DNA from 3 places in the Lactobacillus sp. UMNPBX15 genome. Region 1 is predicted to be linked to each of the others. Evidence: predicted binding sites of a transcription regulator. Region 1 holds the regulator's gene; each other region holds the start of a gene.
The links. The regulator HrcA, encoded in region 1, represses chaperone genes, less so after heat shock. The targets are predictions, from matches to a motif close to TTAGCACTCNNNNNNNNNGAGTGCTAA.

Region 1 (10,995 bases):
ACTGATGTATGGCTAGGAAATGCTGAGGACTTAATCAATCAAGGAATTTGCAAACTGAAAAATGTAATTGGTTGTCGTGACAACATCATGATGGACTTAATTCACTGGGGCGTTAAGCCAGAAGTTGCCTTTTCAACAATGGAATCCGTTCGTCATGGTCGTGGTATCAGCGATGAAAATATGGCTATTTTAAAGAAAAATAAGAATATTCCAGATTGGTATATTCCTTCTTGTCTGAAGATCAAGTACATGTTCCCTAAGGCTCACGCTACGGCTTACATTTTAATGGCTCTACGAATTGCTTGGTTTAAAGTATATTATCCTGAAATCTATTACACAGCTTACTTTTCAGTTCGTGCCGATCTATTTGATTTGGTTGCAATGAGTCATGGTAAGAATACTGTTAAGGCTGCAATGAAGGAAATTCAGGATAAAGGAAACGATGCATCAGCTAAGGATAAGAGTTTGATGACCGTGCTAGAAATAGCTAATGAATGTCTAGAACGAGGGATTAAGATCAAAATGGTTGATATTGATCAATCTGAAGCAACTGACTTTAAGATCTTAGATAAGCATACAATTTTAGCACCGTTCAATGCTGTTCCTGGTTTAGGGGATAATGCAGCTAAGCAGATTGTAGCTGCTCGTGCAGAAAAGAAGTTTTTGTCTAAAGAAGATTTAGCTAAGCGCGGTAAAGTATCACAAACAATTATGAATTATTTCGAAGAAAATGGTGTCTTGGAAGGGATGCCAGATGAAAATCAATTATCACTTTTCTGATAGTTAAATTTTACAAGATCAGGTAAAACATGGTATACTACGTATGAAGTTCGAATAGGTAAATTCGAGTGAGCAGTGATGCTCACTCTTTTTATTACGGAGGAAAATTTTTGTCTAAAGTTATAGATTCTGTTCGTCCAGTTGTCGAAACAATTATTGATGAACATGGTGACATGTTGGTTGATATGGAATACGTTAAAGAAAAAGGGCAAAATTATTTACGCATTTATGTTGATCGCCAACCAAACGGTATTGACATTGATGAGATTGCAGCTTTAAGTGAACTTGTTTCCGAAAAGCTGGATGCTCTTGATCCCGATCCGCTTCCAGATCCCTATGTTTTGGAATTATCATCTCCAGGGGCAGAACGACCAATCAAAACAAAAGCTGATTGGGAAAAAGCTCTGAATGATTATATTCATGTCGGTCTTTATCAAAAGATTGAGAATAAAAAAATGTATGAAGGTACACTCAAGTCTTATAATGATGACGAAGTTGTATTAGAAATAAAAGATAAGACAAGACGAAAAACATTAACTGTTCCCCGTAAGTTAATTGCAAATATTCGTTTTGCAATTGAATTTTAGAAAGGTTGATCAAAAACTTATGTCTAAAGAAATGCTAGAAGCGTTTGCTACTTTGGAAAATACCAAGGGCATTAAGCAAGATGTTATTGTTGATGCAATTAAAGCCGCTTTGGTAGCTGCATACAAAAAGAATTATAATCAAGCACAAAACGTTGAAGTTGATTTTGATGAAAGAAAAGGTAACTTCAAGGTAATGGCAGTTAAAACTGTTGTTGACGAAGTGCAAGATGACCGTCTTGAAGTTAGTTTAAAGGATGCTTTAACAATTAATCGTGCTTATGAAGTAGGCGACGAAATTCGTTTTGAAGTAACACCTAAAAATTTTGGTAGAATTGCCGCTCAAACTGCTAAGCAAGTTATCATGCAACGTCTACGTGAAGCCGAAAGAAAACATATTATTGATGAATATTCACAATATGAAGATGAATTGGTTACTGGTACCGTGGAAAGACGCGACAATCGTTTCGTTTATGTAAAGATTGGTAATGTTGAAGCTGTTATGCCTCACCGTGATCAAATGCCAAATGAGGTTTACAATCCCCAAGATCAGATTCGTGTACTAGTAACTCATGTTGGCTCCGATAGCAAGGGTGCACAAATTACAGTCTCAAGAACTGCTCCTGACATGGTTAAACGATTGTTTGAACAAGAAGTTCCAGAAATTTATGATGGAACCGTTGAAATTGTTTCAATCGCACGTGAAGCAGGTGACAGAACTAAGATGGCTGTTAAGTCAAATGATCCTAACATCGATCCGGTAGGTACCTGTGTAGGCCAAAAGGGTGCTCGTGTACAAAATGTAGTTAACGAACTTGGCGGTGAAAATATTGATATCGTTAAGTATGAAGAAGATCCATCTGACTTTATTGCTAATGCATTAAATCCAGCAGAAGTGATTGCGGTTCAATTTGGTGATGATGAAGAAGAAAAAAGTGCTTTAGTTATCGTACCAGATTACCAGTTATCACTTGCAATTGGTAAGAAAGGTCAGAACGTTCGCTTAGCTGCTCGTTTGACAGGCTATAAGATTGATATTCGTCCTGAATCTGAAGTAGAATTTGTAGATGAAAAAACAAATGATACAGCTGATGCTGCAGATAGTAGCGAAACTTCTGAAAATGTTGAAAGTACAGATGACGCTGCTGACGTTGAAAGCTCAGATGATACAACTACTGTAGAAGATTCAAGTAAAGAAGATAAAACTGAAGAATAGGTGATTTTTTTGAAAAAAAGAAAAATCCCAATGCGGAAGGATTTATTAACCGATACAATGCAGCCCAAGAAGGAATTAGTACGTATTGTTATCGATAAAGAAAAAAATGTGTCAGTTGATCCAACAGGTAAAAAGGCTGGTCGCGGCGCATATGTTTCCCTTGATCCAAGTAAGATTGAAGCTGCTAAAGAGAAGAATGTATTAGAACGTAGTTTAGGTGCGAAAGTTCCAGATACTTTTTACGATGAGCTTTACTCTTATGTTGATCATCAAAAGGCAAGAAAAGAATTATTTGGTGATAAATAAGATTGCAAAATAGACAAAAAGCAATTAATTTGTTAGGTTTAGCTGAGCGTGCTGGTAAGTTAACTACCGGTACAGAGACAGTCATTAATGAACTTAATAAGCATAAAATCAAAGCGGTTATTATGGCTAGTGATGTTCAAGACAACACGGCAGAAAAAGTAAACCGCGCTGCCAGAAAAGACAATATTCCTATGATAACTATGTTTACTGCCATTGAATTGTCAAAGGCAATTGGCAAAAAACGCAAAGTTTTAGGATTAACTGATGCTGGTTTTGCTAAGGCGTTAGTTAAAAAAATAAATGAAGGAGTGTGATTGGATGGCAAAGAAAAGAATTTATGAAATCGCAAAAGAAGTCGGCGTTGATAACAAAGTTGTAGTCCAAAAAGCAAAGGATTTAGGCTTAGATGTAAAGAATCACATGTCATCAGTAGATGATTCACAGGTTGCAAAGTTAAAGAATAGTTTCCAAAACTCCGCTCCTGCTGCAAAATCTTCTAATAAAAAGAATAAAATAAAAATCTCTGTTTCTTCTATTCGCAAAAATGAAAAGAAGCAAGAAGATAATAATAGTTCTAAGAATTCTAAGAAACGCAATAATAAACGTCGTTCAAATAATCACGGTCATGAGAATAAAAATGATCGTAGAAATAATACAGGTAAGCCAAAGGCAGCTGCTTTGTTACAACAATTTAAACAAAAGCAACGGGCAGAAGAAGGGCAACTTAATCGTGAAGCCCAAAAAGCCAGAAAAGAATATCATGAGCAATTAAGACATCCAAAACAAGAACAGCCAGTGAAAGATAATAAGAAAACAACCAACCACAAAGATAACAAGAAGAAAGCAGAACCAGTAGAAAAGAAAGTTATTGGTCCTAAGATTTTAAAGCCTTCTCCAGCTCGTTTGAAGAAGCAACAGCCTGAAGCGACTAAAGAACGAGTTCAAGTTACTATTCCTGAGGCTCCTAAGGAAGAAAAACGCGGCAATAATCGTGGTCGCAACATGGGAAAGCCAGGACGCAAGGGTAAAAATCAATTTGGCAATGGTCGTAGTGACCATTCAGATCGTTCAGAGAGAAAGCGGCGTAAGAATAAAAAACGTCAACAAGAGCAAAAACCAAAGAAAACACTTACTAAGCGTAAGGAACGTCCATTACCAGAATCATTAGTTTACGAAGAAGGTATGAACGCTCAAGATATTGGTAAGTTAATTCACCGTGAACCAGCTGAAATTGTTAAGAAACTCTTCATGCTTGGCGTGATGACTAACCAAAACCAATCTTTGGATAAAGATACAATTGAACTTTTAGCTGCTGAATATGGTATCAATGCTGAGCAAAAAGTTCATGAAGACATCTCTGATATTGATAATATCTATGACAAGAGAATGGAAGAGTCAAAGGAATCTAAAAACCAGGTTAAACGCCCACCAGTTGTTACAATCATGGGACACGTTGACCATGGTAAGACCACTTTACTTGATCGTCTTCGTCATACTCATGTTTCAGCTCATGAAGCTGGTGGTATTACTCAAAAGATTGGTGCTTACCAAGTTAGATTAGATGATCGCTTAATTACATTCTTGGATACACCAGGACACGCAGCATTTTCTAACATGCGTGCACGTGGTGCTGAAATTACTGATATTGTTGTACTGGTTGTTGCTGCAGATGATGGTGTAATGCCACAAACTGTAGAAGCAATTGACCATGCAAAGAGTGCTAATGTTCCAATAATTGTAGCAATTAACAAGATGGATAAGCCAGGTGCAAATCCACAACACGTAACTGAGGAATTAATGAAATACAATTTGATTCCTGAAGATTACGGTGGTGATACTATCTTCGTTAATATTTCAGCTAAGACAGGTCAAAATGTTGATGACTTATTACAAATGATCTTGTTGCAATCTGATGTGATGGAACTTAAGGCTAATCCAACTGAAATGGCAATTGGTACTGTGATTGAAGCTCGTTTGTCACGTGGTCGTGGACCTGTAGCAGACGTTTTAATCCAACAAGGTACACTTAATGTTGGTGACCCGATTGTTGTTGGTAACACTTTTGGTCGTGTTCGTACTATGACTAATGATCGTGGACGTCAAGTTAAGAAGGCTACACCATCAGAACCTGTTGAAATTACTGGTTTGAACGATGTGCCTGAATCTGCTGATAAGTTAGTTGAATTTAAGGATGAAAAGACCGCTAGAAGTGTTGGTGAAGCTAGAGCACAACAAGCTTTACAAAAGTCTCGTGAAAATGTTCAACACGTAACTCTTGATAACCTCTTCGATACTATGAAGAAGGAAAACATGAAGGAAGTTGACATTGTCTTGAAGGCTGATGTTCAAGGTTCTGTAGAAGCTTTACAACAATCGCTTGAAAAGATTGAAGTTGAAGGCGTACGTGTAAATATCATTCACTCAGGTGTAGGTGCCATTAATGAATCAGATGTAACTTTGGCTGGTGCATCAAATGCATTTATTATTGGGTTCAACGTTCGTCCAACTGCTACTGCTAAGAGCCAAGCTGAAACCGATGGCGTAGATATTCGTCTTTACAGCATTATTTACAAGGCTATTGATGATGTTACTGCTGCCATGAAGGGTATGCTTGAACCAACTTATGAAGAAAAGGTTATCGGTAATCTTACTGTTCGTGAAACTTGGAAGGTTTCTAAGGTTGGTACAATTGCTGGTTCCTTCGTTGATAAGGGCTTGGTTAAGAATGATTCTAAGATTAGAGTTATCCGTGATGGTATCGTTAAGTATGATGGTGAAATTGCTTCACTTAAGAGATTTAAAGATGATGTTAAGGAAGTTAAGCAAGGTAACGATTGTGGTTTAACGATTAAGGACTACAACGACATTAAAGTTGGCGACGAATTCGAAGTTTACGAAATGCAACAAGTTGAGCCTAAGTAATTACTATTAGGAGGAAAACATGAAGCATAGAATTGGTCGTGTTGAAGGTGAAATTCTACGCGAATTAACCAAGATTTTACAAAAGAATATTCGTGATCCGCGCTTAAGTGGTGTAACTATTACCGCAGTTGAATGTACGAATGATCTTTCATATGCAACTGTTTATTACAGCCTGCTAACTGAAGATGAGCATAAGGAAGAAGAGGTTCAGGCAGGTTTTGAAAAGGCAAAAGGCATGATGCGTCATTTGCTTGGTCAAACATTAACTGTTTATAAGGTTCCTGAATTAATTTTTAAACGTGATAATTCAGTTTTGTATGGTAGTAAGATTGACCGTTTGATTGCAGAAGTTAAGAAACAAGATGCTAAGCGGGAAAACAAATAAAAAAGAGGGCGCCGTGATGGTGCCCTTTTTTTGTTGAAAGGAATAGGGAATAATTATGTTAAACGGAATTTTAGTTATTGATAAAGATAAAGGGATGACTAGTGCAGATGTAGTTTATCATTTGCGCCGCGTATTAAATATTAGAAAAATAGGACATGCTGGTACGCTTGATCCCGAGGTGACAGGCGTTTTACCAATTGCTATTGGTCAGGCTACTAAATTAATTGAAATGATGCATACTAGGCCAAAAGAATATATTGGCACGGGACTATTTGGTTATAGCACAGATAGTTATGATGCAACTGGAACTGTTTTAAAAGAAAAAAAGTTGATTCAGCCTTTTTCTGGTGCAGAAATTCAAGAAAATATGAATAAATTTGTAGGAGAAATTGTTCAAGTGCCTCCAATTTATTCTGCTGTTAAAGTGAATGGTAAACATCTTTATGAATATGCGCGTGAAGGAATTGAAGTCGAGCGACCTCAGAGAAAGGTTGAAGTCAAACAATATGATCTAACTAAAGAACCAGTTTTTGATATAAATACTGGGCAAGAAAGCTTTGATTTTAAGATTAAATGCAGCAAAGGCACTTATGTTAGATCGTTAGTTAATGATCTAGGTGAAAAATTAGATTGCCCCGCAACGATGACTTATTTGAGAAGAACAGCTAGTTCTGGCTTTGATATTACACAAGCAGTAAAATTAAAGGAGATTGAAGAGAATCCGGAAAAGGCCACTGAACTTATACAGCCGATTGATGCATTTTTTAAGGAATACACTCAGGTTGATTTAACTGAAGAAAAGTGGCTTAAAGTTAAAAATGGAGCAGGTATTTCGCTTGAAACTAATGCGAAAAAAGTTGCACTACGATACAATAAAAAGGTGAAAGCAATTTATGAAAAAAAAGGAAAGCTTTATCGCCCAAGCTTAATGCTGTTGCAAAATGAATAAATGAAATGAAGGAATTAGCTGTGAAAATCGTTCATTTAACATATCCTGTTAAGGAAAATATTTTATCTACTAGAATTGTGCTTGCCCTTGGCTTTTTTGATGGGGTTCATTTGGGACATCAGCGCTTAATTAATCAGGCTAAAGAAATTGCATTACAGAAGAAATTGTCATTAGTTGTGTTGACCTTTGATCGACATCCTAAGGAAGTTTATGAGTCGAAACGAGATTTTAAATACTTAGAAACTTTGGAAGAAAAAGCTAACAAAATGGCGGAATTAGGAGTAGATTATTTGGCTGTTTTACCATTTACTAAAAATTTCAGTCAAATTTCTGCACAAGAATTTGTCGATAATGTAATTGTCAGATTAAATGCTGATACCGTTGTTGCTGGCTTTGATTACACTTATGGTCCTAAGAATATTGCAAATATGGCTAATTTACCCCAATTTTCCAAAGGGCGTTTTAATATTGTAGTGATGCCAAAGCAAACTTTTAACGGTAGAAAAATTGGCTCAACTGAAATTCGTCAAGCAATTAAGGATGGTCAGATGGAATTAGCCACTGAATTAATGGGGCACCATTATGTAATGAGTGGTATCATTGGGCATGGTAAACGAAATGGTCATAAGCTAGGCTATCCAACAGCTAATTTGATTTGGGCAGAACATAAGGTGATTCCTAAAATTGGAGTTTATGCTACCAAGACTAAAGTAAATGGTAAGTGGTATAACTCCATGACTAGCGTTGGCTATAATGTAACCATTAATCAGGACAAGAAGATATATATTGAATCTAATATTTTTGATTTTAATGAAGATATCTATGGTAAGCCAATGAAGATCAAATGGTATAAATATACCAGAGGTGAGAAAAAATTTGCCGGATTACCTGAACTGAAAGAGCAACTTGAACGAGATGAGCAAGAAATTAGGGCTTATTTTAAGCAAAAGGGTTAAGAAGCTACGTACTTTGAAAAAAGTGCGTATTTTTTTGAATAAAATTAGCAATCTACTTGATTTAGTGCTAATTTCTGGTATCATATTAACTGTTAGCACCTGAGAGATGTGAGTGCTAAAAGTGAGGGCGATATAATATGTTGACCGAGCGTCAAGAGCTTATTTTAAAAACAATAATTACAGACTTTACACAAAGTCATGAGCCAGTAGGTTCAAAGACCGTAATGAAGCAGTTGCCAATTAAAGTTTCAAGTGCAACGATTAGAAATGAAATGGCCGTGTTGGAAGAGCAGGGGTTAATTGAAAAAACTCACTCTTCAAGTGGTCGAATTCCTTCAAGCGAGGGCTATCGTTATTATCTTGATAATTTAGTTGAGCCGTTGCAATTACCAGAGTCTGTTTATAATACAATAGGAAGCCAATTAGATCGACCTTTTCATCAAGTAAATGAAATTGTACAAGAAGCTGCACGAATTCTGTCAGATTTAACTAACTATACCGCATTTGCGGAAGGACCTGAAAGTCATGATGTTAGAGTCACAGGATTTAGAATTGTACCGCTGTCTCAACGACAGATTATGGCAATTTTGGTTACAAGTGATGGTAACATTCAAAATCAGGTATATGCTTTGCCACATAATATTCACGGCGAAGAAATTGAAAAGGCTGTCCGCATGATTAATGATCAGTTAGTCGGAAAGAGCCTAAATGAAATCAACGTTTCGTTGCTAAGTGAATTAGCTAAAAACGAATTAGGCGGCGAACATGTGACTGAATTGCTTAGTTTAGTTGAAGATGTCGTAAAAGATGCAGCTAGTGAGCAGATGTATGTGGATGGACAGATTAATTTGCTCAATAATACTTCTGAACATGATGTAAATGACATTCGTTCTTTGTACGAGTTGATTGATCATAATAATCTGTTCACTAATTTAATGGATGCAAAGGTGGATCCAAAGTCTGGAAATTATCCAGTAAAGGTTAAGTTGGGATCTGAATTACCCAATGATTTATTAAAAAATTATAGTTTGCTGACAGCTGAGTACAGTGTTGGCTCCCATGGTAAAGGAACTATTGCTTTACTTGGGCCAACGAATATGCCATATTCACAAATGATTGGGTTGCTTGAATATTTTAGAAATGAACTAGCTAAAAAGTTGCTTGATTATTACGGCAAGTTTCAATAAAGGAGGTTAGCCGTGAGTAAAGAAGAATTTCCAAGTGAAAAAAATCTAGAGCAAAAAGAAAAGACTTCTGAGCCTAAGGCTAAAAAAGAAGCCGATAAAGGTGAAGAAAAGAAGCAAGAAAAAAATAAACAAGATCAAAAATTAGCTAAAGAATTAGCTGATTTAAAAGATAAGAACAAGGATCTTGAAGATAAGTATTTGCGTAGTGAAGCAGAAATTCAAAATATGCAAAATCGCTACACTAAAGAACGTGCTCAATTAATTAAGTACGAATCTCAAAGCTTAGCGAAGGACATTTTGCCAGCAATGGACAATTTGGAAAGAGCCCTAAGCGTTGAGGCCGATGATGATGTGTCTAAGCAGTTAAAGAAGGGCGTGCAAATGACCCTGGATGCACTTGTGAAGGCAATGAAAGATCACGGTGTAGTTGAGATTGAGGCTGATGGCGTTAAATTTGATCCGACATTACATCAAGCTGTTCAAACAGTAGCAGCTGAGAATGATGATCAAAAAGATCACGTTGTTCAGGTTTTACAAAAAGGATATCAATATAAGGATAGAACACTAAGACCAGCAATGGTTGTAGTTGCTCAATAAGAGAGGAAGCTAATATATGTCAAAAGTTATTGGGATTGACCTTGGGACTACTAACTCAGCAGTTGCAGTTCTTGAAGGTAAAGAACCAAAGATTATCACTAATCCAGAAGGTAACCGGACTACTCCTTCAGTAGTTGCATTTAAAGATGGTGAAATTCAAGTCGGTGAGGTAGCAAAGCGTCAAGCTATTACCAACCCTAATACCATTGTTTCAATTAAGCGTCACATGGGTGAAGCTGATTATAAGGTTAAAGTTGGTGATAAGGAATATACACCACAAGAAATTTCAGCATTTATTTTACAATATATTAAGAAATTCTCAGAAGATTACTTGGGTGAAGAAGTTAAGGATGCTGTTATTACTGTTCCTGCTTACTTCAATGATGCTCAACGCCAAGCTACTAAGGACGCTGGTAAGATTGCTGGTTTGAATGTGCAAAGAATTATTAACGAACCAACTGCTTCAGCATTAGCCTTCGGTTTAAATAAAGACCAAGATGAAAAAGTCTTAGTATACGACCTTGGTGGTGGTACTTTTGATGTTTCTGTATTGCAATTAGGTGATGGTGTCTTTCAAGTATTGTCAACTAATGGTGATACTCATCTTGGTGGTGATGACTTTGATCACCGTATCATGGATTGGTTAATTAAGAACTTTAAGGATGAAAATGGTGTTGATTTGTCGAAGGACAAGATGGCAATGCAACGCTTAAAGGATGCTGCAGAAAAAGCAAAGAAGGACTTGTCAGGTGTATCAAGTACTCATATCTCACTTCCATTCATTTCTGCTGGCGAAGCTGGTCCATTACACCTTGAAGCAGATTTAACTCGTGCTAAGTTTGATGAATTAACTGCTGACTTGGTAGAAAAGACTAAGGTACCATTTGACAATGCATTGAAGGATGCAGGTCTTACTGTTAATGACATTGACAAGGTTATTTTAAATGGTGGTTCTACTCGTATTCCAGCTGTTCAAAAGGCAGTTAAGGAATGGGCTGGTAAGGAACCTGACCATTCAATTAACCCTGATGAAGCTGTAGCTATGGGTGCAGCAATTCAAGGTGGTGTTATCTCAGGTGATGTTAAGGATATTGTTTTACTTGATGTTACCCC
Region 2 (10,995 bases), on a different contig from region 1:
ATATCAGGCACAAGATGATGTGAATGATGATTCAGATCAGTCAACAGAATTAAGCTCTGATGATGTGAATTTTGACATAGCTTGGTATGACAATATTAATGAGGATCCATCTCCAGCGATGTTCGATGATTCAGGATATCATAATAGAGTGATTAAGAATGCTCGTAAATTATTAGGCTATTTCACTTATGGAACAGGTGCATACCGAACTAATTTTGGCAGTTGGCGTCATCCTAATAAAAACGGTTCAACTGATTGTTCAGGATTTGTGTGGATCGTAATGAAGAGAGCAGGATATCGTGTAGGAAATGCTCCATTTTTTACTCTGCCAATGGAACGAGATGCTAAAAGTACTCATGGCTATTTGAAGAAAATTTCTGCCAAGAATATTCGCCCAGGTGATATTGTGATTGTTAATACTGGCAATGGTGTTGGTCAAAACGGACATGCAGCAATTGTTGATGGCAAATATGATGGTTGGGACACGCAAATTATTGAAGAGGGCGGCAACTTAGGTGTAGATGATGTGCACCGCTCTAGTTTAGGTAGCTCACTGAGCGATAAGCTGGCCAAAGGTCGAATCACTTATGCTCGCCCCGTTAAATAGTATGCTCTATGCTATAATTTTGCTAATCAATAAAGGATAATAAGAATGAAAAAGAACAGCACGCTTAAACATGTCTGGATTATGACGGCTGTCTATTGGGTAGTAGGTATTCTAAGTATTTTCTGGGGTAAGCTTGATCATACTTTTGCGTCTCAATTAAAAGAGATCAATAATATTTACGTGTTAGTTTTAATAATTATCTTAAGCTTGCCGCTACTTTTATCGCTGTTATTGTCGGTTAAAGTAAAAATGCCACGTTTGATCTGCAATCAACTAGTTGCTGTAATTTATCTATTAGTGGTAATTGCAGCAGGTGTAGCATATAACTTACAAAATATTATTGGCTACTTCTTCCCAATCATTCTCTTCATTATTATGGCGCTAGTTGCTGTTTTCTATGCTTTGGTTAAGACTTTTAGCAGCAGAAAAAGTGGTAAATATTTTTTTATTGATGGTAAAGATAAGAAAGAATGCCATGATTTCTGGGATGCTTATAAGAAGTACTATGTAATGGGATTAACTTACGGCATTATTGATGGTTTGATTACTGTAATTAGTTAAAAAAGTTAAGAAAAATCAAAATTAGCACTCAATTGAAAAAAGTGCTAATTTTTTCTTGCTTTTTTTCACAAAACAGTTTATTATCATATTTGTAAGTTAGCACTTAGCAAATAAGAGTGCTAATGATTAATAAAGTAATAAAAAATATAATGAAGAAAATTAAACATAAGGGGGACTAAACGTGTTACAACCAATTGGTGATCGCGTGATCGTTAAAGTTAAGAAAGAAGAAGAAGAAACTGTTGGTGGCATCGTTTTAGCATCAAATGCTAAGAAGAAGCCAACTGAAGGCGAAGTTGTAGCTGTTGGTGAAGGTGCTTACGCATCAAACGGTGAAAAGATTCCAATGGCTGTTAAGAAGGGTGACGTAGTTCTTTACGATAAATACTCAGGCACTGACGTTGAATACGAAGGTGAAAAGTACTTAGTCCTTCACGAAAAAGACATTTTAGCTATTGCTAAGTAATTTAGTTAAAATTTCCAACGATAATTAAGTAAATTAAGGAGCATAGATAATATATGGCAAAAGATATTAAATTCTCAGAAAATGCAAGACGTTCTCTTTTAAAGGGTGTTAATAAGTTAGCTGATACTGTTAAGACTACTATTGGTCCTAAGGGTAGAAACGTTGTTTTGGAACAAAGTTACGGCAACCCTGACATCACTAACGATGGTGTTACCATTGCAAAATCCATCGAGTTAAAGGACCACTACGAAAACATGGGTGCTAAACTTGTTGCTGAAGCTGCTCAAAAGACTAATGATATTGCTGGTGACGGTACTACTACCGCAACTGTTTTGACTCAAGCAATTACTAATGAAGGTATGAAGAACGTAACTGCTGGTGCTAACCCAGTTGGCATTCGTCGTGGTATTGAAAAAGCTACTGAAGCTGCTGTTAATGAATTGCACAAGATTAGCCACAAGGTTGAATCAAGAGACCAAATTGCTAACGTAGCTGCAGTTTCATCATCTTCAAAGGAAGTTGGTAACTTAATCGCTGACGCTATGGAAAAGGTTGGTCACGATGGCGTTATCACTATTGAAGATTCACGTGGTATCAATACTGAACTTTCAGTAGTTGAAGGTATGCAATTTGATCGTGGTTACTTATCACAATACATGGTAACTGACAACGATAAGATGGAAGCAGATCTTGATAATCCTTACATTTTGATCACTGACAAGAAGATCTCAAACATTCAAGATATCTTGCCACTTCTTCAAGAAATTGTTCAACAAGGTAAGTCATTATTGATCATTGCTGATGACGTTACTGGTGAAGCTCTTCCAACACTTGTATTGAACAAGATTCGTGGTACCTTCAACGTTGTAGCTGTTAAGGCTCCTGGCTTTGGTGACCGTCGTAAGGCTCAGTTACAAGATATTGCTGCTTTGACTGGTGGTACTGTGATTACTGATGACTTAGGTCTTGAATTAAAGGACACTAAGATTGATCAATTAGGTCAAGCTCGTCGTGTAACTGTAACCAAGGACTCAACTACTATTGTTGACGGTGCTGGTTCAAAGGATGCTATTCAAGAACGTGAAGATTCAATCAGAAAGCAAATTGAAGAATCAACTTCAGACTTTGACAAGAAGAAGCTTCAAGAACGTCTTGCTAAGTTAACTGGTGGTGTAGCTGTTATCCACGTAGGTGCTGCTACTGAAACCGAATTGAAGGAACGTCGTTACAGAATTGAAGACGCTTTGAACTCAACTCGTGCCGCTGTTGATGAAGGTTACGTTGCTGGTGGTGGTACTGCTTTAGTAGACGTTGAGAAGGCTATCAATGATCTTAAGGCTGATACTGCAGATGAAAATACTGGTATCCAAATCGTATTAAGAGCTTTGTCAGCACCAGTTCGTCAAATTGCTGAAAACGCAGGTAAGAATGGTGAAGTTGTTTTGAACCACTTACTCAAGCAAGAAAACGAAATTGGCTACAATGCTGCTACTGATACTTGGGAAAACATGGTAGATGCTGGTATCATTGACCCAACCAAGGTAACCAGAACCGCTTTGCAAAATGCTGCTTCAATTGCCGCTCTTCTGCTTACTACTGAAGCTGTTGTTGCAGAAATTCCTGAAGAAAAGCCAGCTAACCCAGCTCCACAAGCTGGTGCACCAGGAATGGGTATGTAATTATATATCTTAATGCTTTAGCATTTAGATATATAATTCTTGATTACGAAGTAATCAAGTTCATTTACAGTGCTTTAGCACTAAACTTATGCACAAACTCTCACTCTAGTTCAAAAACAAATATAATTAAAATGACTTCGAAGTTAAACAATCAGTTCAGCTTCGAAGTTTTTCTTTTTGTAGCGTATAATATTGTACGTAACTCTATCTAAAATACGAAATAGGAAAGAGACATAAATGACGGAAAAAACAACTCCAATGATGGAGCAATATTACGAAATTAAAAAACAATATCCTGATGCCTTTCTTTTTTATCGCGTCGGAGACTTTTACGAACTGTTTGAAGATGACGCAGTTAAAGGTGCACAGATTCTTGAATTGACTTTAACGCACCGATCAAATAGAACTAAGAATCCAATTCCAATGGCAGGTGTGCCTCATATGGCTGTGGATACTTATGTAAATACTTTAGTTGAAAAGGGTTATAAAGTAGCACTTTGTGAACAACTTGAGGATCCTAAAAAGGCCAAAGGCATGGTTAAACGGGGAATTATTCAATTAGTGACGCCGGGAACCATGATGAATGAAGGCCCAAATGATGCTAAAGATTCAAATTACTTAACATCAGTAATTACCACTAAGAGTGGCTTTGGTTTAGCCTACAGTGATTTATCCACTGGTGAAATTTATGCTACTCATTTAAAGAGTTTCGATGCTGTTTCCAATGAGCTCTTGTCACTTCGTACTCGTGAAGTTGTGTATAACGGGTCATTATCTGAACAAAACAAGGACTTTATGCACAAGGCAAATATTACGGTTTCAGCACCTACACCAATTGAAGGTGAACATGCTGAAATTTCTTATGTTGAACAGAATTTGACTAATGGGGCTGAAAAAGAGGCTACCCGTCAGTTAGTTGGCTATTTGCTTTCAACTCAAAAGAGAAGTTTAGCGCACTTGCAGATTGCCAAAAGCTATGAAGTAAATCAATATTTGCAGATGTCACATACTGTGCAGAATAATTTGGAATTGGTTGCTTCTGCCAAAACTGGCAAAAAAATGGGTTCACTTTTCTGGGTTTTGGATAAAACACACACTGCCATGGGTGGACGCTTGCTTAAGCAGTGGCTAGCTCGTCCATTATTAAACATGGATGAAATTAACCATCGTGAAGAAATGGTGCAGGCCTTGCTTGATGGCTACTTTACACGAGAAAATGCAGTTGATGCCTTAAAGGGTGTTTACGACTTGGAACGTTTAACTGGTCGAATTGCTTTTGGTAACGTTAATGCGCGCGAATTACTACAATTATCACGTTCTTTGCAGGCCGTTCCAGTTATTTTAGATGCTTTAGAGCAATCAGATTCAGATATCTTGGTCGATTTTGCTAAAAAAATTGATCCATTAAAGGGCGTTGCCGAAATGATTACTTCCACTATCGTGAAGGATCCACCTGTGTTGACTACTGAAGGTGGCCTGATTCAAGGTGGGGTTGATCCGCAGCTTGATCGCTATCGGGATGCCATGAACAATGGAAAAAAATGGTTGGCTGAGATGGAAGCAGATGAGCGGCAAAAGACAGGTATTGATAACTTAAAGGTCGGTTATAACAAGGTCTTTGGCTATTATATTCAGGTTTCTAACGGTAACAAGTCTAAGGTGCCACTTGATCGTTATACGCGTAAACAAACTTTGACTAACGCTGAGCGTTATATCACACCGGAACTCAAGGAACATGAGAATCTAATTCTTGAGGCACAGACACGGTCAACTGACTTGGAATATGATTTATTTGTTAAGCTGCGTGAGGACGTTAAGAAGTATATCCCTGCTTTACAAAAATTAGGTGGGCAACTAGCAGCGCTGGATGTTTATTGTGGTTTTGCGACAGTAGCTGAACAAAATAATTATTGCCGGCCAACTTTTCACGCAGATAATCAAGATATTAATGTGACTAACGGCCGTCATCCAGTTGTGGAAAAAGTAATGACGGCTGGTTCATATATTCCTAACGATGTCAAAATGGATGAAGGAACCAACATTTATTTAATTACAGGTCCTAACATGTCTGGTAAGAGTACCTATATGAGACAAATGGCTTTGATTGCGATCATGGCTCAAGTAGGTTCCTTTGTGCCAGCTGATAGTGCTGATTTGCCAATTTTTGATCAAATTTTTACAAGAATCGGAGCAGCTGATGACTTAATTTCAGGTCAAAGTACCTTTATGGTAGAGATGAGTGAAGCTAATGAAGCCTTGCAGTATGCTACTAAGCGCAGTTTGGTTCTCTTTGACGAAATTGGTCGTGGTACGGCTACTTACGATGGAATGGCTTTAGCTGGTGCAATTGTTAAGTACTTACACGACAAAGTGGGTGCTAAGGCATTATTTGCTACGCACTATCATGAATTGACAGTGATGGATGAGACTCTGGATCATCTGAAAAATATTCACGTTGGTGCTACCGAAGAAAATGGCAAGTTAATCTTCTTGCATAAAATCCTACCTGGACCTGCTGATCAAAGTTACGGAATTCATGTAGCTCAATTAGCAGGTTTGCCGCGCAACGTTTTGCGAGAGGCAACTAAATTATTAAAGCGGCTTGAAGCACAAGGCAGTGAACTAGCACCAGTTTCGCAGCAATTAGATTTATTTGCAGAGCCTGTGGAAAACAGTGTTGAAGAAACTGAAACACAAAATGACAAGCCCGCAATAACTGATGCACAACAAGATATACTTGATGATATTTCTAATCTTTATTTAGCAGATAAGACACCGTTGCAGGTTATGCAAATGGTAGCTGATTGGCAAAAAGATTTAAAGGATGACGATTAATGAGCAAAATTCATGAGTTATCGGAAACTTTAACTAATCAGATTGCAGCCGGAGAAGTAATTGAGCGCCCAGCTAGCGTAGTTAAGGAATTAGTAGAAAACTCGTTAGATGCTGGTGCTACTCGAATTCGCGTTGATTTTGTAGATACTGGTTTGAAACAGATTGTAGTTCAAGACAATGGGACGGGGATTGCACGTGATCAAGTTGATCTAGCCTTTACCCGACATGCGACAAGCAAGATTGCCAATGAACACGATTTATTTAAAGTTTCCACTTTAGGCTTCCGCGGAGAAGCATTAGCTTCGATTTCTGCTGTTAGCCATGTGGAAATTCTGACTGCAACTGAAAACGCAATTGGTATTCGAGCTAACTATAGTGGAGGCAATAAAAAAGGCCAAGAAGATGCAGCGGCTCGTAAGGGAACAAAAATTACAGTCAAGGATTTGTTCTTTAACACGCCAGCCAGATTAAAGTATTTGCGTAGTCCAAGAACTGAAATTATGAAGATTGTGGATATTATTAATCGACTTGCGTTAGGTTATCCACATGTGTCTTTCACTTTGTCAAATACTGGCAAAATTTTATTAAGAACGCCAGGAAATAATAATTTAAAGCAAACAGTTGCCAACGTGTATGGCCGTCATATCGCAGAAAAAATGGAAAAATTTGAGGCAAAAGACAGCGATTTTAAGATTACAGGTCTGATGTCTAAACCGGAATTAACACGTTCTACACGCAATTTTATTTCGATTCTCTTAAACGGCCGCTATATTAAAAATTTTCAATTAAATACTGCGATTCTGGATGGCTATGGCTCAAAATTAGCAGCGCGGCATTATCCGATTATTGTGTTAGCAATTAAAGTAGATCCTTTGTTAGTGGACGTTAACGTGCATCCCACTAAGCAGGAAGTTCGTTTATCCAAGGAAAAAGAACTGGGTCGTTTAATCACCAGTGCAATTAGTAATACACTTGTGGAAAAAGTTGAACAAATTAGCGCTTTTGCTAATTTGGAAAATAAACGTGATACGCTAGTTGATCAGCTTAGTTTTAACTTAAATCAAGATGTTGTAAATACAGCTCGTAAAAAAGAACCGGAAATTCGCGAACAAGAAAAGCCAAAATTTTTAACGATTGAATCTGATGATTCAGAAGATAATATTCAAAATGAGGCGGTAAAGCAGGATAGTGAAAAGAAATATGTTGATCTTAATCAGCCACGTGAAGATGATCAATATATCGTTACTAAGACTTGGAAACAAAATGTTGCTCTGCAGCAAGCACTAACGCCATTTCCTACAACTAGGACTAATCAGGAAGTCATTTCAAGTGGGGATGAAACTTTAGCTAATAATCTGCCTCGCTTGGTTTATGTTGGACAGACCGATACTTATTTACTTGCCCAACATAATGGCGACCTATTTTTAATTGATCAGGTTGCTGCTAGACGAAGGTTAAAATTTGAGCAAATTTTTCACATGATAACTGCCAAAAAAGTAGTACAACAAGGTTTGTTAACACCAATTATTTTAGAATTTGGTAATCTTGATTTTATGCAAATTAAGGATCAAGTAGAACAGATTAAGCAGGTTGGAATCTATTTGGAAGATTTTGGACAAAATAGTTTTATTGTTCGTTCGTATCCAACTTGGATTCACGATAATGTCGAAGATTCAATTCGGAAGATTTTAGATGGTTATTTGAATGTGGATAAAGGAAAGGCAAAGAACCTGTTTAGCCGGATAGCAGCAATGCAAGCTAAGCGAGAAATTACTGGCAAGATTAAATTATCTGCAGCTGAAGCTGAGCAAATTTTACTTGATTTACGCAAGTGTACTGATCCATATCATGATGCAGATGGACGGATAATTTTGGTTAGAATGAGCCAAAATGAATTGAGAAAAATGTTTAAGAAGGATGAATAATGTACGAATATTTTGAAGGTGTGATTACTGTGGTTACACCAAGCTATGTTGTAGTTGATGTCGGGGGCGTTGGCTACAAGGTCTATAGTCCTACACCTTTTGCCTATACTCAAGGCCAAAAAGCTAAGGTCTTTATTGAGCAAGTGGTGCGTGATACTGGCATTACTTTATATGGTTTTCAAAGTCAAGATGATAAGGGCTTGTTCTTAAAACTACTTAGTGTTAGCGGGATTGGTCCTAAGAGTGCAATGGCAATCATGGCAGCTGAGGATAGTAATTCTTTGGCGGAAGCGATTGAACAAGGTGAAGTTAAGTACCTAACTCGTTTTCCAGGTGTGGGTAAAAAGACGGCTTCACAAATTGTGCTTGATTTGAAGGGTAAATTAGGTGATTATGTTGCTCGGCTTGATCGTCCAGACAATGGTGAGAATGTGCCGCCAGCATTAAATGATGCACTGCTTGCTTTAATTGCTTTGGGTTATACCCAAAAAGAAGTGGATCGGATCACGCCTAAACTGGAGAAAGTTGCTGCAAATACTGCAGATCAATATATTAAAAAGGGCTTAGCATTACTGCTTAAAAAGTAGATCTTGGTATAATAGAACAGATGATTATTTTTTAAGGAAGTGAAACTGGTGGCAAAAGATCAAGTAACTTCAGGTGATATTGAGAATCCTGAAGAACAACAAATGGAACTTTCTTTGCGGCCGCAAACGCTCGACCAGTACTTAGGTCAAAAGCGGGTCAAAAAAGAAATGAGCATTTATATTAAGGCGGCGCGCCAACGTGATGAAGCATTAGATCACGTTTTGCTTTATGGACCACCGGGGTTAGGAAAGACAACTTTGGCTTTCGTAATTGCCAATGAATTGGGAGTTCATTTAAAGAGTACAAGTGGTCCGGCCATTGAAAAGTCAGGCGACTTGGTGGCACTTTTGTCCGACTTAGATCCTGGGGATGTTTTGTTCATTGATGAAATTCACCGTTTAGCTAAACCAGTAGAAGAAGTACTCTACTCTGCAATGGAAGACTACTATATCGATATTGTGATTGGCGAGGGGCAGACTACTCATGCAGTTCACGTGCCGCTGCCACCATTTACTCTAATTGGGGCAACGACTTTGGCTGGGCAATTGTCAGCACCTTTGCGTGATCGCTTTGGCATCGTAGAGCACATGCAGTATTACACTATCGATGAGCTAGAACAAATTGTTTTGCGTTCAAGTGATGTTTTTCACACTTCAATTGCGCCTGAGGCGGCCCATGAATTGGCACGACGCTCGCGTGGTACACCTCGTGTTGCCAATCGCTTACTTAAGCGGGTGCGTGATTTTGCGGAAGTTAAGGGAGAAAAAACAATTTCGCTCGAGACTACTGAAGGCGCGTTAAAACAATTGCAGGTTGACGATGAGGGACTTGATCAGACAGACCGCAGATTATTGAGAACGATGATCGAAGGATATAATGGTGGTCCTGTTGGTATTCGGACTTTGGCAGCTAATGTTGGTGAAGATATGGAAACGATTGAGTCACTATATGAGCCATATTTGTTGCAGCATGGTTTTATTTTACTCACGCCGCGTGGCAGAATGGTGACGGATAAAGCATATTTACAGTTAGGATTACCAATTCCAGGTGATAAATAGTCCCATTTTCTGTATAATGGTTATAATATCTAGAAAATAATTTTAATGAGGTGGAAATTTTGAACATTTTATTTTTAGCAAATGCCGGTGCTGCAGCAAGTAGCAACTGGATGATGATCGGTTTATTTATTATTTTGATCGCTTTCACTTACTTTGGTATGATTCGTCCTCAAAAGAAGCAACAACAACAAAGAATGCAAATGATGGACAAATTGAAGAAGGGTGACGAAGTCATCTTAGTTGATGGTTTGCATGGTAAGGTTGACAAGATCAACAGTGATAAGACTATCGTGGTTGATGCAGATGGCATTTACTTAACTTTTGAAAGAATGGCTGTCCGTCGTGTGATTCCAGTTGCTGCACCAGCAACTCCTGCAGCTGAAACTAAGGCTGAAGCTCCAGCAGAAAAGCCGGAAGAAAAAGCAGACGAAACTAAAAAAGAGGATAAGTAATCATATTACTTAAGAGCGTCATTTTAGGCGCTTTTTGTTTTGCTAAAAAAATCCTTGTTGTAAAATAGAAGTGACAATTTTAGTTCAAAGAAAGGGATCTGAAATGAAGAATATTCCCGTTGTAATGATTATTTTTGGTGGTAGTGGTGATTTGGCTCATCGCAAGCTTTATCCAGCTTTGTTTAATTTGTATGAACAAGGCTTAATTCACGACAACTTTGCAGTAATTGGAACTGCTCGTCGTCCTTGGTCACATGAGTATTTGCGTGAGCAGGTTAGTGATGCTATTCATGAAACGCACGATACTGTTGATGAAAATGAGTTGAAAGCTTTTGCAAGTCATTTTTATTATCAATCACATGATGTAACTAATGTGGAACACTATGAGATTTTGAAAAACTTGGCACAAGAGCTCGATGATCGTTATAGTGCACAAGGCAATCGTCTCTTCTACATGGCTATGGCACCAAGATTCTTTGGCACAATAGCAACGCATATTAATGACCAAGACTTGACTGGTAGTGGCTTTAATCGAATTGTAGTTGAAAAGCCATTTGGTCATGATTTGGCTTCAGCAGAGGAATTAAATAAGCAAATCACGGCTTCATTTGATGAAAATGATATTTTTAGAATTGACCACTATTTAGGTAAAGAAATGGTTCAAAATATCATGCCAATGCGTTTTACTAACCCAATGGTTCAAAATATTTGGTGCAGCAAGTATATTAAGAATATCCAAGTTACCTTGGCAGAACGTCTTGGCGTGGAAGCACGTGGAGGTTACTATGATACTTCAGGTGCTTTACGTGATATGGTACAAAACC
Region 3 (10,995 bases), on a different contig from region 1:
CCCGTCAATACCTGTATGAATTACAAAAAAACTTGAGCAAAGATGCTTCAGCTTATACACCTGAGCTGCTTAAGCGGATCGCAAACAAATTACATATCAAGGATGCGGATATTCAGGCAATCAAACAAACTGATTACCTGCGTACTTCTATTGAAGAAGATCAAAAACTAGCCAACCAATGGAATATTAAAGCTACTCCTACCACCGTTATCTTTAACGAAGACAACGAGCAAAATGGAGTATTGCTAGAGGGACCAATCAATCAACAGGATTTAGTTAATCTAATGCTTCCAGATTGTCAAAAGTGTTTTTCAGACTATTTACCTGCGGAGCATCATTTACGCCTTATCTAAAGGCGTTTTATTTTTGCAAAAAATCACTAACCCGATCTCTTTCACCTGGGTTACGCCAAGTAGCAAAAACTTTATCAGGTAAATCATCAAGAGTTAATTTGCGTTCATAAAGCATCTCTCCTATTTTCAATCCTAACTTTGTTTTTTGCATAATTTGCTGGCGTAAATATTTTCTTTGAGTTGCAATGTTCAAAGAATATTCTTTTTTGAATGGCTTAAAGCGCCAAAAATCTTTTATCCCCAATTCATCAAGGACAAATGATTTACTTTGATAAACCAATTTATTAGCTACCGGTTCTTCTAAAACATTATATTTTAAGCAAAAACGATTTCTCTGTGGATTAATTTCTAAATAGTAATTCCCCCAAGCTTTATTTTGTCGAAAGAAAATCAACTGTGTGCGTTTCAATCGCCGTTTCAAATAGTGTCGCTGTCCCACAATCCAAATATCTTTTACACCAATTTTTTGATAAAGCTGATGCCGATGGTTAAATTCTTGTTGACTCAACGGCGCACATTGAACTTCAAACGCTAACTTAGCAGTTGCTAAGACATCTGCACGCAATTGTCCTTCAGCTAATGGAATCTCAACTTCTGCCGGAAAACCAGCTGCCGTCAAAGCTGACTTCAACAGCATTTTCGATTGGTGATGCTCCTCTTTTTCACCCATTAAGTTACTGTACTTCACAAGATGCTTAAAAAAGGCTGCTTTTTGCTCCGACATAACCAAAATTACTTTTTTATTGCAATGTGGACAGTGATAATTATCACGATTCAATTTCTTTTGCCTTGCATTAACTAAACATGCTTCGTCAACTGCAAGGACTAATTTCTTATTTAACATGGCTGCATACATTTTTCTCACCCATGTTTTATTACGTAAAAAAGAGACGGAATTTTGTCCCGTCTCTTTTTCTTTAAAGAATCTTAATAATTAGCTGCTTTTAAAAAGTAATGTCGAATCTGGCCTAAAGCATTTTGCATCAATAAGCATTTGCCTGTTTCTTCAACTACACGCATCTTATCACTATCGACCTTAAAACCAAATTCGTTGGCTATTGTCCACGCATCTGCTGGTTTAAGCTCCTCATATTCTTCATCAAGAAATGCCAAATTTAAGAAATATTGTCCATGCAAGTAATACAAGCTAGAAGCTAAATCATTTGCCTTAAGGTTATCAGCTAATTCAATTAGACTACCTAAATCATCAAAATAGTAAGCCTGAGTCTTGCGCGATCTCCAATCAGTTGGCTCATTGTTTTTATCATCTTGGTTAAAAAAGTTGTGAGTAGCTGGTCCTTGAGGAGCCGAATTTGAATTCATACTCTCCTCATCTAAATCAAAGAAACTTTTTGAATCATCCGAATTCGTTGATGATTGCTCATCCTTAGGAAAGCTATCACCCATTAGTTTCCTTAAATTCTGGGCATCGTCCGGCTTAACTTTGGTGATCATCAAATCTAATCCCCCATTATTAGGCATTACTTGAAATGATACTGGATCACCATTGGCAAATTCATGGTCTTCATCGACCTCATCAAGAATTTTATAGAAGAAGTCTTGAATCTTTTGTCTATTACCTAATAAATCAAGCATTCCCATCCCACGACGAGCCAATTCAGCTTTATCAATTCGAACTCTGATAGTATTCTTATCAATATGATCTACCTGCACAGGATCTCACCTCCATGAATTAATATATCTATTGTAGCGTATTTTTCGTTTAAAATAAAAGTGTTAGTCTCAACAAAAGCCTTAACTAACACTTTTCAATCATTTTATAAATCTGCAATCTTTTGTGCTTCAGCCAATTCCAACCGACGAACTTTTCGTGGCAAGAATCGACGAATTTCATCTTCATTGTAACCAACTTGAAGTCGACGATCATCCATAATGATTGGTCTTCTTAACAAGCTAGGATTCTTTTCTACTAAATCAAGTAACTGATCAATTGATAAATCATCTAAATTGATTCGCAATTGTTGAAAAGTTCTTGAGCGGGTAGAAATGATTTCCTCAGTACCATTTTCAGTCATCCGCAAGATCTTTAATAATTCTTTTTTAGTCAATGGTTCAGAAAAAATGTTTCTTTCCTTGAATGGAATATTATGTTTTTCAAGCCACGCTCTTGCCTTGCGACATGAAGTACAACTAGGAGAGACATATAAATCTACCATAAAAATCACGCTCCTCAGAACAAATATTTGTATACGTTTCTTTACTCATAGCTAGTATACCATATAAGCTTCTTTTTCGTAAGTGCTTAATTTATCGTTTACCTCTGCTATTTACTTAATACTAAAGATAAAACGTGAATTATTTGTGAAGATTTCGTTCATTTTGTTTAAAATTATTAAAAATAAAAAAAGAGACATCACAGTCTCTTTTTGCAAATTAAAACTACTTGTTCAATTTTTTCATTAAATTATTAACTAATTTTTCGTTGTCTTCAGCAGTTTCTGATACATAACAAGCTTCGTTAGCTAATTCCTTAATGTCAGCAGTGTTCAATTTCTTCATTAAGCTTCTGATACGTAAGATTGAAGTTGCACTCATTGAGTATTCATCAAGTCCCATTGAAAGTAAGATTGGGAACATAGTGTTATCACCAGCAGCTTCACCACACATACCACACCAAATACCGTTTTCATGAGCACCATCAATAGTGTGCTTAATCAAACGAAGTACTGATGGGTTATATGGTTGGTACAAGTATGACACATTATCATTACCACGGTCAGCAGCCATAGTATATTGAATTAAGTCATTAGTACCAATTGAGAAGAAGTCAACTTCCTTTGCAAATTGATCAGCTAAAACGGCTGCAGCAGGTACTTCAATCATCATACCGACTTGCAAGTCATCACCAATCTTAACGCCTTCTTTAGCGAGCTTATCTTTTTCTTCAGCTAAAATTTGCTTAGCTTCACGTAATTCTGCTAAAGTACCGATCATTGGGAACATAATTCCTAATGGACCGTATGCAGATGCACGAAGTAAAGCTCTTAATTGAGTTCTAAAGATATCCTTGTATTGCATAGAAAGACGGATAGCACGAACACCTAAGAATGGGTTCATTTCTTCTGGAAGATCCCAGTAATCAAGGTGCTTGTCACCACCGATATCACAGGTTCTGATAATGGTTTGTTTACCATTCATACCTTCAATAACTTCCTTGTAGGCATCAAATTGAGCTTCTTCAGTTGGAAAGTCACTAGAGTCCATGTACAAGAACTCTGTTCTGTACAAACCAATGGCTTCCGCACCATTATCCTTTACACCTGGCATATCATTAGGTGTACCAATGTTAGCAGCAATGATAAATTTCTTGCCATCTGCAGTAACTGATGGTTCATTCTTAAGCTTAGCCCATTCTGCCTTTTGCTTAAGGAATGCTTCACTCTTTTGCTTGTAATCAGCTACTTGAGCGTCACTTGGATCAATAATTGCATCCCCGTCAAGACCATCAGCAATTAACATATCGCCGTTCTTAACATCCTTAGTAATTGAGTCAGTACCAACAACAGCTGGCAATTCAAGTGAACGAGCCATAATTGCTGAGTGTGCTGTACGACCACCAATATCAGTAACAAAACCCTTAACATACTTTTTGTTAAGTTGAGCAGTGTCACTTGGAGTTAAGTCGTGAGCTACAACAATTACTTCATGATCGATTGAAGCAGGATTTGGTAATTCCTTACCAAGAAGGTGAGCCATAATACGCTTTGAAACATCACGTACGTCAGCAGCACGTTCTTGCATGTAAGGATTATCTGTCATCCCTTCAAAAATAGCAATAAACTTCTTAGCAGTCTCATCAAGAGCAGCTTCTGCGTTGATCTTTGAATCCTTAATTTCATTCTCAATGGCACCAGTAAATTCTGGGTCATTTAAAATCATTAAGTGTGCTTCAAAAACTTGAGCTTCTTCATCGCCCAAGCTTTCTTTAGCAATATCATGAATCTTTTCAACTTCAGCAGTTGAAGTCTTAATTGCATCGTTGTAACGAGCTACTTCAGCTTCAACATCAGCAATTGAAGATTTAGAGAATGAAAGATCAGGCTCCACAAGAAGATATGCTGGAGCAATAGCGATACCATCACTTGCAGCAATTCCTTTTAAAGTCTTGGTCATTATTCAGCTAAACCTTCTTTTTTCATAGTGTCGGCAATTGCGTCCAATGCGTCCTTTTCGTCATCACCTTCAGCAGTGATAGTAACATCAGCATTTTGACCAACACCAAGTGACATAACACCCATGATTGACTTCAAGTTTACTGACTTACCGTTGTATTCCAAGTTAACATCTGAGCCAAACTTTGAAGCAGCTTGTACTAAAAGAGTAGCTGGACGTGCATGAATACCTGTTTCTGCAATGATATGAAAATCGCGTTTTTCCATTATAAATATCTCCTTTAAATTGAAAAATTAAACTGGTAATAAATACCCATTCGAGTATTAGATTATCATGTTTTTACAGATTAGACAACTGCAATGTAACAGTTTACATTATTTATTCATCGGTATTCGTAGCGGTATACACAATCGCGCCGCCTCTTTCTGCCCTACCGGTAATATATTGTCTTTTTCCATAATTTCTAATAGTCTTTTGAAGATCAAACGCATCTTTTGGCTCAACTTTATACTCTTTTATCTCACCTGAGACTAATTGATCTAGAATTTTCTGATAATCCAAAAATATCACCACTCTTTTAAAATTTTATAATTTTTCCACTATTAATTCTACTATTTATATTCAATTTTCAAAAATATTAATATTTTGTTTGCGGTAACAAAAGCATTTCTTACAAAAAATAAGTGTTTGAGTCTTAGCACTTGACTACCAAGAGTGCTAATAATATAATTTTGGTACAGTTGAAAAGAAAGGCGGTACTATATTTTGCTTTGCCAAAATTGTCATGAGCGGCCCGCTTCTATTCACCTTTTCACTAAGGTTAATGGCCAAAGCCGCGAAATAGATTTATGTCAACACTGTTATCAAGAATTAAAAAATCAACAAGGAAATCAAGGAAAAATGAATAATAATGAATTTTTTGGCGACTTTGATGATTTATTCAACGCATTAAACGGAAATAACAACAATGCCGCAAACAATAATAATGAAATGAGAAATAACGATCCTAGAATGCAAATGGGGGGAGGCGCTGGTAATGGTGGTCAAAACGGCAGAAGCCTACTTGACCAATACGGAACAGACTTAACTGCCCTTGCTAAAAAAGGCAAAATTGACCCAGTAATCGGTCGTGATAAAGAAATTGCTCGGGTTATCGAAATTTTAAATAGAAGAACTAAGAACAACCCTGTTTTAATCGGTGAAGCAGGTGTTGGTAAGACTGCCGTTGTCGAAGGCTTAGCTCAAGAAATCGTAGATGGATCAGTACCAGCAAAATTGCAGAACAAACGAATTATTTCATTAAATGTTGTTTCACTTGTTCAAGGTACCGGTATTCGTGGTCAATTTGAACAAAGAATGGAACAATTAATTAAAGAATTACAACAAAACGACGATATCATTCTTTTTATTGATGAAATTCACGAAATCGTTGGTGCCGGTAATGCTGAAGGTGGCATGGATGCCGGTAACATTATTAAGCCAGCTTTGGCTCGTGGCGAATTGCAATTAGTTGGTGCTACTACCATCAAAGAATACCGCGATATTGAAAAAGACTCTGCTTTAGCTAGACGTTTTCAACCAGTTGAAGTTAAAGAACCTTCAATTGACGAAACAATTCGCATCTTAAAAGGTATTCAAAAACGCTACGAAGACTATCACCATGTTCACTACACTGATGAAGCCATTGAAGCTGCCGCAAAACTTTCAGCACGTTATATTCAAGATAGATTTTTACCAGACAAGGCTATTGACCTTCTTGATGAAGCAGGTTCTAGAATGAACTTAACCATTCCTTATATTGATAAGGATAAAATGCAAGAAAGAATTAATGCCGCAGAGCAATTGAAGGAAGAAGCCTTAAAAAACGAAGATTACGAAAAAGCAGCCTACTACCGTGATCAAATTGAAAAATATGAAAAGGTTAAAGATCAAAAGGTAGATCCTGACAAGTCCCCTGTTATTACTGATAAGATCATGGACAAGATCGTAGAAGAAAAAACAGGCATTCCTGTTGGTGATATTCAAAAGCAAGAAGAAAACCAACTGCAAAATCTAGCTGCTGATTTAAAGGCTCACGTTATCGGCCAAGACAAGGCTGTTGAAAAAGTAGCTCGTGCCATTCGTCGTAACCGAATCGGTTTCAACAAGTCAGGCCGTCCAATTGGTTCATTCCTCTTCGTTGGTCCAACTGGTGTCGGTAAAACTGAGTTAGCTAAGCAACTGGCTAAGCAAATGTTTGGCTCAGAAGATGCAATGATTCGTTTCGATATGTCTGAATACATGGAACAATACTCAGTTTCCAAATTAATTGGTTCTGCTCCAGGTTACGTAGGCTACGAAGAAGCTGGTCAATTAACTGAACAAGTTAGACACAACCCATATAGTTTGATCTTGCTTGATGAAATTGAAAAAGCTCACCCAGATGTTTTGAACCTCTTCTTGCAAATTCTTGACGATGGTCGTTTAACTGACTCACAAGGTAGAACAGTTTCATTCAAGGATACCATCATTATTATGACTTCTAATGCAGGACAAGGCATTAAGAACGCTAGCGTTGGCTTTACAGCAGAAAACGAAGATGAAGCTAATGAATCTGCTAGAAATAATATGAGCCAATTCTTTAAGCCAGAATTCTTGAACCGTCTTGATGATGTAATCGAATTTAATGAATTGACTAAGCCAGACTTGCTTAAGATTGTTGACTTAATGTTGCAAAATACCAACAATATGGTTAAGGATCAAGGCCTACACATTGATGTAACTGCTGCTGCAAAAGATAAATTAGTTGAAGATGGCTTTAATCCTGCCTTAGGTGCTCGTCCTCTTCGTCGTACCATCCAAGAAGAGATTGAAGATAATGTGGCTGATTTCAAACTTGATCATGCACAGGCTAAGAATTTAAAAGCCGATGTTGTTGATTGTAAAATTGTAATCAGTGATGAAGCAAATAATGAATAGGATTTAATAAAAGACAAAGTCCAAGTTATACCAAAAGATTTCGAAGCAATATTAGAAATCTTTTTTCTTAAAAATAAAAATATGCTACTCAATTTGAGGTATACTAAATTTGAAGAAGTAAAGCTAACAGAAACAGGTGAATTCCATGCATTTAATTGATGTAACCAATAATTACTCTGATTTGGTTCACAGTCAGCTCAACACTACCGATGCAAACTATGTTAAAGTTTATTCTCTTGGTAATACTTCAGTTATTTATACTGAAAGTAAGGATTCTATCGGTATTGCACTTGAAAACCATGACCGTCGTGTTCGCGAAGATGAGATTGAATTCGTAATCAAGCGTTTAATTAAAGATTATGATTCTTCATACACTTTGACTGTAGACAAGAGTCGTCATGTAATCGAAATTCACGTTGACAAGTAATCCAAATATTGTTGTATCAAAAGTGTCTGGAAAAAATAACTTCCAGATGAATGAAAACGATCAAGATTTTCTTTTTCAAGAATCTTGATCGTTTTTTCGGTCTCTTTAAATTTTTAACAATAAAAGATGGTCCTTCATCCATCTTCTTTGCCCATATTTGTTCAAAACCATCATAAAGGCCAATATCGGTTTCGACCTCTTTTTGCTTCGCAGATGCGTTCTGCGCATGCCAAATACGTTCTTCAAATGCCCGAAAACTGGCTCTAAGGTTTTAAAATCTGTTGGGTTAGGAAAAATGGCATAATCTACTACATATTGATCAGTAGTCGCTGCTTGAATATTGTAGCCTGGCTTCAACTGACCGTTTTTCATGTGGTCTTCCTTCATATGCATAAAGGTAGCGTCATGATCGGTCTTAGAGTAGCTGTTACGCCTAGCAGAAATTCTTCAGTCAGCTGGTTAATTTCTGCTTCAGTTTCTCGAGCCAATTTCTCCAAGCCTTGACTAGTTTGAACCTTTTCTTTTTCCATTTTTTTGACTACTTCTTTTTCTTTAGTAATCAATTCATCGTAAAGCTCAACTGCTTGACCTTTCAGCTTTTCATGATACTTTTCAACCGCTTTGCGCCAAACAAAAGTATAGCGGTTGGCATCAGCTTCGATTTTCGTACCATCGATAAAGACAGCACCTTCATTGATTAAGCCTTCATCTTCCAAAAGGTTGGTAAAGTAGATGAAGCTCTTTTTAATCAGTTCATTGGCATGATTGCTTGATTTATTTGTCCAATTAGCCGGTAAAGTATCTTACACGCGATTGTATTGCCATGTTTAGTAATACTTAAACTTAGAGTTCATCTCTCCAGATTAATACCGCTCACGATCGATCCCAATAAAGACACTGATCTTATTTAGATTAGAAAATCCGCGTACATCGCCTAGTTCAGCCAGGACTCTGACTGCCATGTTTTGGGCAAAAACAGGTATGCTTTCCAAGCTTTCTCTTTTTTGACTGAGCTTGATCAATCTTGTTACATAATATTTACCTGCAAGATTTCTACGCTATAACTGGCAGCCACAGGGTAAGCCTCTAACATTTCTTTAGCTTAGCAACAGTATTTCGTGCATATCTTGTACCAAAGCCCTTTAAATCTAATAGCCAGTTAACAAGATTCTCTTCTTCTGTTTGCCGCACTAAATTGCAGTGAGGACAGTACTCGATTATTTTCCAGTAATTATAGCCTGAAGTCGTACTGAATAAAGTTTCTATTTCAAGCAAAGTGGATTGCAGTACTTGATATAACAGTTACTTGCGGTCCGTTATTATCGATTTGAGTATTACTAAAATCTAATTAAGAAATCTTACACTACGGTAGTTATTACTGCATAAAATGGTAATAAATTTTTATTACGTTTAAATTTGTCTATCTTTTCCCAATTTTTTGGTATAACTTGCTTAACCGGTCTATTTACAACATGATTACTAGAATTATTCATACATATAGTCTGTGCAAGAGCACCTATTTTTTCAAGGTAAATTTCCAAATTGTGAGTATTACATACACTTAAGTTTAATGCTAAAACTGTAATTACAGATTCGAAAGTGGGATGCAAAAATGGATATTCCTTTTGAATAAATTCATCGGTTAAATAATTCTTTGAATCTTTATGATTCGTATAAGAAATAGGAATTACACTTTGTACATTTTCATCTGTTAATTTTGAAATTCTAGCTATATCAAAATTAGAAATTTCATTAAACTTATAGTTATTACGATTTAAATTCCAATTTGAAAGCATCCCATAGTATCTACCACTAGAGCGATGCTTAAATTTATCTATTACGAACCCAAATTTATCATAAATATTAGCTAATTTTGAAATATTTGTAAATGTAACAGTATTATAATCATCATAGTCTTTAAAAACAAAACTACAATCAAATAAAGTACTAATATAATTATAACATCCTAAAACATGCCCACTTTCAAGTACTTGCAGTGAATTATGAATAGAACTATAAGTACTTAGTGCTATTTCACGTTCTTTTACTATGTAAATTCTATATTTCTCAAACTCTAAACTATTACTTACATAATGACCCACATTTGAAGTTCCTGGAATTAATCCTACTAACTCTCTATTAGATATTCCAACAAAAATTTTAATTGTATAAAATGAACGTGCAGAAGGATAACCTAAATGTTCAATTTATTATTGCAATTTACGTTAAAAAATATTTACCAATTTTCCATTTTCTAAGTCAAAATGATGCGTAAATTTCTTCATCGTCGTTGATGAAATATGGTGGTCAATTTCAATTACTGTTAATGGTGAATTCAAAAAGACATTATGAATTTGCTCAGCAGTTTGCGGATCAAGTGAAGCAGTTCCTTCATCAACTACTAAAATTTCTCTTTGGAAGAGAAAAGCACGCGCTAATTCAATTCTCTTTCTTTCCCCACCTGAAAGATTATGCCCATTTTCTTCAATTACGGTATCTAAGCCATGTTTTTGAAGGTAATTAGTTAATCCTGCTTGTTGAGCCGCAGCCACGATTTGCTTTTGATCAAATTGTTTACCAAGAGTTAAATTAAAGCGTAAAGTCTCATTAAAAATTTGCGAAGATTGTTGAACTTCACTAAAAATTTGCGTTTCAACAGCCTGATCATTAACCAAAACTCTTCCCTTCTGCGGAGATAATTTACCCATTAACACCTTAAGTAAAGTAGATTTACCTTCACCAGACTTTCCAGTTAACAGAATTTTATCTCCTTTATTAACACATAAACTCACATTATTAAGCACTGGACTATCAGCTTGATAGCCGAAAGTTACATTGTCCATATTTAATTGCTTAAATTTGACTGGAGCTTCATCTTGCTTAGTCGTTAAAGGCTTGAAAGACAACAACTTAGCGGTCATTGGTTTAGTAGCAGCAATCTGATTACGAATACTATTAATACTAAAGAAACTATTTACAATCCAAGCGCTAGAGTATTGAACGGCAACAAAAGAAGCCAAAGCAATGTGTCCTTGAATTACCATAATAATGCCGATTCCAATTGGTAAGAAGTCTAGTGAGTAAGCTAATAAATCAACGTAAAAATCACTTTTAGCAATTGTA

Region 2: the regulator HrcA is predicted to act here: its motif matches at 1,190-1,216, upstream of groES (co-chaperone GroES).
Region 3: the regulator HrcA is predicted to act here: its motif matches at 5,182-5,208, upstream of CP366_RS00735 (ATP-dependent Clp protease ATP-binding subunit).

Annotation. Positions count from the first base shown of each region.
Region 1 is NZ_PCYV01000016.1:11,982-22,976, reverse strand. Features, by position in the region: gene CP366_RS05350 (PolC-type DNA polymerase III) at 1-780, shown strand, start outside; gene rimP (ribosome maturation factor RimP) at 891-1,367, shown strand; gene nusA (transcription termination factor NusA) at 1,387-2,580, shown strand; gene rnpM (RNase P modulator RnpM) at 2,590-2,886, shown strand; gene CP366_RS05330 (ribosomal L7Ae/L30e/S12e/Gadd45 family protein) at 2,889-3,200, shown strand; gene infB (translation initiation factor IF-2) at 3,205-5,808, shown strand; gene CP366_RS05320 (ribosome-binding factor A) at 5,828-6,193, shown strand; gene truB (tRNA pseudouridine(55) synthase TruB) at 6,249-7,142, shown strand; gene ribF (riboflavin biosynthesis protein RibF) at 7,148-8,098, shown strand; gene hrcA (heat-inducible transcriptional repressor HrcA) at 8,236-9,285, shown strand; gene grpE (nucleotide exchange factor GrpE) at 9,298-9,882, shown strand; gene dnaK (molecular chaperone DnaK) at 9,899-10,995, shown strand, end outside.
Region 2 is NZ_PCYV01000022.1:555-11,549, forward strand. Features, by position in the region: gene CP366_RS06360 (NlpC/P60 family protein) at 1-607, shown strand, start outside; gene CP366_RS06365 (hypothetical protein) at 653-1,168, shown strand; gene groES (co-chaperone GroES) at 1,350-1,634, shown strand; gene groL (chaperonin GroEL) at 1,688-3,313, shown strand; gene mutS (DNA mismatch repair protein MutS) at 3,572-6,148, shown strand; gene mutL (DNA mismatch repair endonuclease MutL) at 6,148-8,073, shown strand; gene ruvA (Holliday junction branch migration protein RuvA) at 8,073-8,660, shown strand; gene ruvB (Holliday junction branch migration DNA helicase RuvB) at 8,700-9,719, shown strand; gene yajC (preprotein translocase subunit YajC) at 9,779-10,171, shown strand; gene zwf (glucose-6-phosphate dehydrogenase) at 10,275-10,995, shown strand, end outside.
Region 3 is NZ_PCYV01000001.1:135,328-146,322, forward strand. Features, by position in the region: gene CP366_RS00700 (DsbA family protein) at 1-353, shown strand, start outside; gene CP366_RS00705 (competence protein CoiA) at 361-1,209, opposite strand; gene CP366_RS00710 (adaptor protein MecA) at 1,281-2,027, opposite strand; gene spxA (transcriptional regulator SpxA) at 2,132-2,530, opposite strand; gene ptsP (phosphoenolpyruvate--protein phosphotransferase) at 2,754-4,487, opposite strand; gene CP366_RS00725 (phosphocarrier protein HPr) at 4,487-4,753, opposite strand; gene CP366_RS00730 (hypothetical protein) at 4,866-5,048, opposite strand; gene CP366_RS00735 (ATP-dependent Clp protease ATP-binding subunit) at 5,253-7,445, shown strand; gene CP366_RS00740 (DUF1827 family protein) at 7,591-7,872, shown strand; partial or broken gene CP366_RS10610 (IS5/IS1182 family transposase) at 8,131-8,648, opposite strand; gene CP366_RS10615 (transposase) at 8,736-8,864, opposite strand; gene CP366_RS00750 (hypothetical protein) at 9,231-9,974, opposite strand; gene CP366_RS00755 (ABC transporter ATP-binding protein) at 10,098-10,995, opposite strand, start outside.